One region of the Rothia sp. P13129 genome, then DNA from elsewhere that is predicted to be linked to it. Evidence: predicted binding sites of a transcription regulator. Region 1 holds the regulator's gene; the other holds the start of a gene.
The links. Region 1 encodes HspR, which represses chaperone genes until heat shock. Its sites were predicted from a motif close to AAGTTGAGTCNNNNNGACTCAACTT; they were not measured.

Region 1 (3,423 bases):
AAAAAGGCATATCGAAAATTAGCACGTAAATATCATCCAGATCAAAACTCTGGAGATACTGTAGCTGAGAAAAAATTTAAAGAAGTATCTGAAGCGTATGATGTTCTTTCTGATAAGAAACACCGCGAAGAATACGACCAAATTCGTACGTATGGTGCCGCTGGTTTTGGTGGGGGAGGATTCCCCGGAGGTTCTGGATTCCCCGGAGGTTTCAGTAGCTCTTCAACCTCTAGCAACGTTAACATCGAAGATTTATTAGGCGGTCTTTTCGGCGGAGGCGGCGGTTTTGGGGGCGCTTCTGCTGGTGGGTTTGGAGGCTTTTCTCAGCCTGCCCCCAAAGGACAAGATGCGCAAACAAGTGTCACCATTTCCTTCGCCGACGCTTACCGAGGAACGACTGCTTCTGTTATTCGTCCAGATGGCTCTGAAGCTAAAGCTCGTATTCCTGCTGGTATTAAAGATGGACAAAAAATTAAGTTGCGCGGTAAAGGACACCCCGGTCCTGGCGGAGCTGGCGATTTGACGGTTGTCGTTAAGGTTCGTAAACATCCCGTCTTTACGCGTGAAGGCAATGATGTGATTGTTCATATTCCTATCAGCATTAAAGAAGCTGTTCAAGGAACTATTCTTAGCGTCCCCACCCCTTCTGGTAAGACTGTTAAACTCCGTTTGGCTGCTGGTTCTTCTTCCGGTGTGAAACTTCGTGCTAAAGGCTACGGATTCCCCTCTAAAACCGGAGCAGGTCACCTGATGGTTATTCCAGAAATTCATCTTCCTCAGAATCTTTCTGAACAGGCTCAAGAAGCTTTTGATACGTTCCTTGCTGCTGCAGATGACGATACTGTACGAGACGAATTTCTACGGAAAGCAGCTGAGTAAGTATGGGTTTATCAGCAGATCAGCCGGTTTTTGTTATTTCAGTGGCGGCAGAGCTTGCCGGGATGCACCCTCAAACCTTGCGTCAGTATGACCGTCTGGGTTTAGTTCAGCCTCAGCGTGCGCCGGGACGTGCTCGTCGATACTCAGCACGAGATGTGGCGAAGCTGCAAGAGATTCAGCAGCTATCTCAAGACGGTGTTTCTCTTGAAGGCATTCGCCGTATTATGGGGCTTGAATCTGAAGTAGAGACCTTGCGCTACGAGATAGAGTCTCTACGTCAAGAGCTTGCAACAGCGAAGACCCGATTAGGGGAGTCCTCTCGCGTCTTTGCTGCTGGCGTTTCTGGCGACATCGTGAGGGTTCCTCGTGGTAAACGCCCGTCTGCCCATGCCCGCTCTCGAGCCATGGTGCTCTATCAGCCTCGATAACTACATATTTTATAGATGAAGGTTCTGCCGTATCCATTCTTAACAGGTTTGTTCTGTTGAATGGGTACGGCAGATTTTTCTATGCTCTGCTTGTCGTCTTACTTGGTGGACATAGTTGCGTATAGTGTTGCCCGTCACGTAAGCTGTGCTTTCAAGCAGTAGCTGTGGTTTCTCTCAACAAGGAACAACGCTATCTGCAACACCACACATCTGCTAGGAAACCGCTCGCAACGGGCGAAAACAACAAGGAACGCATATGAACATCGACGACGTCCTCGGGGCGATTTCCTCTTTTATTTGGGGGCCCTTCGTCCTCATCCCTTTACTTCTAGGTACAGGTATTTATCTGAGTATTCGCCTCGGATTCATCCAACTGACCAAACTCATTGTGGCGAACCGTCTAGCGTTTGTCGATCGTAAAGATGCTGACGCACAAGGTGGAGACATCTCTCAATTTCAGGCGCTAACTACTGCTCTTGCTGCAACAGTTGGTACCGGTAACATCGTAGGCGTAGCAACAGCTATTTCTATTGGCGGTCCAGGTGCTCTCTTCTGGATGTGGGTCACCGCTATTTTCGGTATGGCCTCTAAATACTCTGAGGCGTTTCTTGGTGTACGTTTCCGCACCCACGACTCAAAAGGCGAAGTCAACGGTGGACCACAATACTACCTTGAACGTGGTATTGGTGGAGCGCTCGGCAAATCTCTTGCAATATTCTTTGCAATCGCTGCGGTAATTGCTTCTTTCGGCATCGGTAACATGACCCAAGGTAACTCAATCGCCGGTAACCTATACACCACTTTTAACGTTCCTGTTGGCTTTACCGGTACAATTTTGGCGCTCTTGACGCTCTTCGTACTCCTCGGAGGCATCAAATCCATTGGTAAAGTTACCTCCGCTTTCGTTCCTGTCATGATTATCTTCTACGTCGGTGGCGCTCTATACATTTTAGGAACACACCTAGGGCAGATTCCTGAAGCATTCGCTACAGTCTTTTCAGAGGCATTTACCGGCACTTCTGCTGTAGGCGGTTTTGCAGGTTCAGCACTCATCTACGCAATTCAGTACGGTGTAGCTCGTGGTATTTTCTCGAACGAATCCGGCATGGGTTCTGCTGCTATTGCTGCTTCCGCTGCGCAGACAACTCACCCTGTACGTCAAGGCATGGTCTCCATGACACAGACCTTTATCGACACGATTATTGTGGTGACATGTACCGGCCTCGTTTTGATTATTACCGGTGCTTGGCATCAGAGCGAGAACGGCGAACTAATTTCTGCTTCTACGATGACGAACTGGGCATTTAGCCAAGAAATTGGTCCGATTGGTGGTTGGATCGTCACCATCGGTTTGGTACTTTTTGCGTACTCTACAATTCTTGGGTGGGCATACTACGGGGAGCGTTGTATCGAACGTATCTTAGGCCGTTCTGGTGTGCTACCTTATCGTGTATTTTTCTCGGCCATAGTTTTCATCGGATGCACTGTTGAACTAACGACTGTATGGACATTCTCAGATATTGCTAATGGTCTAATGGCTATTCCAAACTTGATTGGTTTGCTCCTCCTCTCAGGTCTGATTGTTCGTGAGACTCGCTGGTATTTGAAGAATGACCCTCACCTGACAGCAACGAAAGAAGAAATTGACCAGTTCATGGAAGGCCATGACGGTGCGATTGATTCTTACGAGAAGACCGGACGCTAAGCGTCTCATTAGCATTATGTAGGTGCACTCCTCAAAGAGCACTCATCAAAGAACGGGGTGGGGCGGAATACAGTTTTGTATTCCGCCCCGCCCCATAACGTAGCTGTGTTCACTGCCGCTTACTCAGAGACATAACACCTGCTACAAACGTAGTTTAAACCTACCAACATTTTTTCATCTAGCGACGAATATAGGTCAAATCATGTGCGCCACGGCCAGCTTCGCGAGCCTTACGTTCAAAACTCGTTAACACACGACCCTCCCAACGCGGCGCCCAACCGCCTTGTGGGTCTTCCTCTGTTGCACCCTCGCCACGATGCGCATTAACAAAATCGGGGTGCGCGTCGAGCACGTCACGCATTACAATAGCGTATTCTTCCCAGTCAGTTGCTAAACGCCAAGTTGCACCAG
Region 2 (3,423 bases), on a different contig from region 1:
CAGCTTTGCTTCGGTCTTCTTGACTTTGCGTTGAGTCAATTAAGAATTGAGATCCCAAGTTTGAGGTCAAGATGAGGATAACGTTTCGGAAGTCCACGGTGCGGCCTTGTCCGTCTGTTAGACGTCCATCGTCGAGAACTTGAAGGAGGATGTCGAACACTTCTGGATGAGCTTTCTCTACCTCATCGAGCAGTACAACAGAGTACGGGCGACGGCGTACTGCTTCGGTGAGTTGTCCGCCTTCTTCGTATCCGACGTATCCGGGAGGAGCTCCGACTAGTCGTGATACAGCATGCTTTTCAGCGTATTCAGACATGTCGATGCGAATCAGCGCGCGTTCGTCGTCAAATTGGAATTGTGCAAGTGATTTGGCGAGCTCTGTTTTACCTACACCGGTTGGGCCTAAGAAAAGGAACGAACCGATGGGGCGGTCAGGGTCGCTAATACCAGCACGTGAACGGCGTACCGCGTCAGCAACAGCTTGAACGGCTTGGTGTTGTCCGATGAGGCGTTTGCCGAGTTCGCTTTCCATGTTGAGTAGTTTTTCGCTTTCGCCTTGGAGCATTTTCCCTGCGGGGATACCTGTCCATGCGCTGATGACTTCGGCGATGTCTTCTGCTGTGACTTCTTCTGAAATCATAGATTCTTCGCGGACTCGGTCTTCTGCTTGTTGAGCATCAGTTAGTTCTTTTTCGAGGGCAGGAATTTCCCCGTAAAGAAGGCGTGATGCTTCGGCCAAGTTTCCTTCACGTTGGGCGACTTCGGCACGGGAGCGTAGCTCGTCGATGCTATTTTTGATGTCTCCGACGCGGTTCAGACCGGCTTTCTCTGCTTCCCAGCGCATATTGAGTTCGCGGAGTTCTTCTTGCTTATCTGCCATATCAGCTCGTAGCGCTTCGAGGCGTTCTTTGGAGGCCTCGTCTTTTTCTTTGGCTAGGGCAAGTTCTTCCATGGTCATACGGTCTACGGCTCTGCGTAAAGCGTCAATCTCTTCTGGAGCTGAGTCAATTTCCATACGTAACCGTGATGCGGCTTCGTCGATGAGGTCGATGGCCTTATCTGGTAATTGGCGTGATGGGATATAGCGTTGCGAGAGGTTTGCGGCGGCAACGAGTGCGGAGTCTGCGATGGCTACTTTGTGGTGTGCTTCGTAGCGTTCTTTGAGTCCGCGCAAGATACCGATGGTGTCTTCGACGCTGGGTTCGCCTACGTATACTTGCTGGAATCGGCGTTCTAAGGCAGCGTCTTTTTCGATGTTCTGGCGGTACTCGTCTAGGGTGGTTGCACCGATGAGTCGAAGTTCTCCGCGAGCAAGCATAGGTTTGAGCATGTTTCCGGCGTCCATGGACCCTTCAGATGCTCCGGCGCCGACGACAGTATGTATTTCGTCGATGAAAGTGATGATTTGGCCTTGGGAGTTTTTGATTTCGTCAAGAACTGCTTTGAGTCGTTCTTCAAATTCTCCACGATATTTTGCTCCTGCGACCATGGATCCTAGGTCGAGGGAGATGAGTGTCTTTCCGCGTAAAGATTCGGGGACGTCTCCTGAGACCATGCGTTGTGCAAGTCCTTCAACGACTGCGGTTTTTCCGACGCCAGGTTCACCGATGAGTACGGGGTTATTTTTAGTGCGTCGTGAGAGTACTTGTACGACTCGTCGTATTTCGCTGTCGCGTCCGATGACGGGGTCGAGTTTTCCGCTTCGTGCTATGGCTGTGAGGTCTGTTCCGTACTTTTCAAGAGCTTGAAAAGTTCCTTCGGGGTTTGGAGTATCCACTTTTTTACCTCCTCGTATGTTGGGGATGATTCCTTCAATGGTTTGTGCTGTAGCTCCGTTATTTTTTAGGAGTGTGGCTGCGGCGTTTTGTCCCTGAGCGATTCCTAGCAAGATGATTTCTGTAGAGATATAGCTATCTCCAAGTTTTTGCGCTTGCGTTTGGGCATTTTCTAGTGCGTGGAGAACGTCTTGGCTTATTTGGGGTTTTGCAACTGTTGCTCCAGAAGTTGTGGGAAGAGTTTTAATCTGTGCGGAGACTTTTTCAGATAGTTCGTCGAGGTTTACCCCTGCAACTTTAAGTGTTGCTGCGGCGAGGCTCTGGCGAGTATCTAGCATCGCTTTTAGTAGATGTTCTGGCTCTATTGATGGGTTTTTGAGAGTTTGAGCGTAGCTATTTGCTTGGTTGAGCAGTTCTTCTGATGCGCTTGTTAATTGCATGTTCATATAGTGTCCTTTCTGTGTCGTGTGCTGTTTTATGGTGTCCGAGCACTCCATTAACGATGCCCGATTCAACTAACTTGAGTCTATAACGCTCAACTTAGTTTATGCAATACTTCCCAGAAAAAACGTTTTAAAAATATTTACAGATACAAAAGACTATGATTCAAGAAACTCATAGTCGCTAGACTCGCGAGCCATCCGCTCTTCATCTTCTTCGGTAATACCCGCACTCAGTTTCGCAGAACGCCGGCAATAATTCAGCGCAAGAAAAAAGACTGCGAAGGCACTCACAAAAGTCAGGATTCCAGCAGTGTTACCAAAACCAGCAGCCAATCCAACGTAGTGTTCGCCAAATATTTGAGAGAGCGCAGAGATTGTTTTCCCATCACGCCGATCAGGACACAACACCCCAAAGGCAAAAGCCCAAAACCACGTAAGGCAATGCATATAAGCTAAAGACACAGGCAAGGAACGCCCATTTGAATACCTACAAGCGTCACGATAACCCCAATAACACCCGCACAGCAGAATAACCAAAAGACTAGGGGTGATACTTATAGCAAAAATCCACGTCAGTTCGCCTTGCGCACCAAAAAGGATTCTCCCAAAGCTAACCCATAAGGCGCTCAAGAAAGCACCAGGCACAGAGAGCCTATATACGAGACGCCCAAAAACGCTCTGATGCCTTATCAAAGTATTCTCATTGGAGGGTGTTATAGTCACTATTCCATGTTAAAACACACAGCCCTCAAAGACGAACAACTCATGGTGCAACACACTTCAAGGCAACCTCCGATAGAGTAAACGTATGAGCGATACACAATATCTAACACCACCCGAAGCTGTTTTCTTTGACCACGATGGGACGCTTGTAGACACCGAACCCATCTGGGAACAAGCCAAGCAAGCAATAGCACAAGAACATCACGCTTTTTGGACGGCACAAGATACCGCCGATTGCTTAGGAAAATCTATTGACGCTTCTTTGATTCGATTACAAGAAAACGGCGTACCTCTAGAGCTTCAAGAGATGAAAGCAGAGCTTCAGAAGCAGGCTGAAACAATTTTAGAGACTCATGCCATTTCTTTAATTCCTGGAATACCAGAGGTTCTTCAAGAACTTCGCAAGGCGAACATTCCCGTTGGCATTGTCACCAATGCCATCACTCAAGTAGCAGAGCATACTGCCAGCTTATCCCCCGAAA

Region 2: a site for HspR is predicted at 2,293-2,317, ahead of clpB (ATP-dependent chaperone ClpB). Genes of this name have one in related genera too.

The regions. Positions count from the first base shown of each region.
Region 1 is NZ_JBLXYA010000012.1:21,018-24,440, reverse strand. It holds gene ACN081_RS08075 (DnaJ C-terminal domain-containing protein) at 1-879, shown strand, start outside; gene ACN081_RS08070 (heat shock protein transcriptional repressor HspR) at 882-1,307, shown strand; gene ACN081_RS08065 (alanine/glycine:cation symporter family protein) at 1,564-3,012, shown strand; gene trmB (tRNA (guanosine(46)-N7)-methyltransferase TrmB) at 3,191-3,423, opposite strand, start outside.
Region 2 is NZ_JBLXYA010000001.1:88,401-91,823, forward strand. It holds gene clpB (ATP-dependent chaperone ClpB) at 1-2,221, opposite strand, end outside; gene ACN081_RS00420 (hypothetical protein) at 2,375-2,941, opposite strand; gene ACN081_RS00425 (HAD family hydrolase) at 3,027-3,423, shown strand, end outside.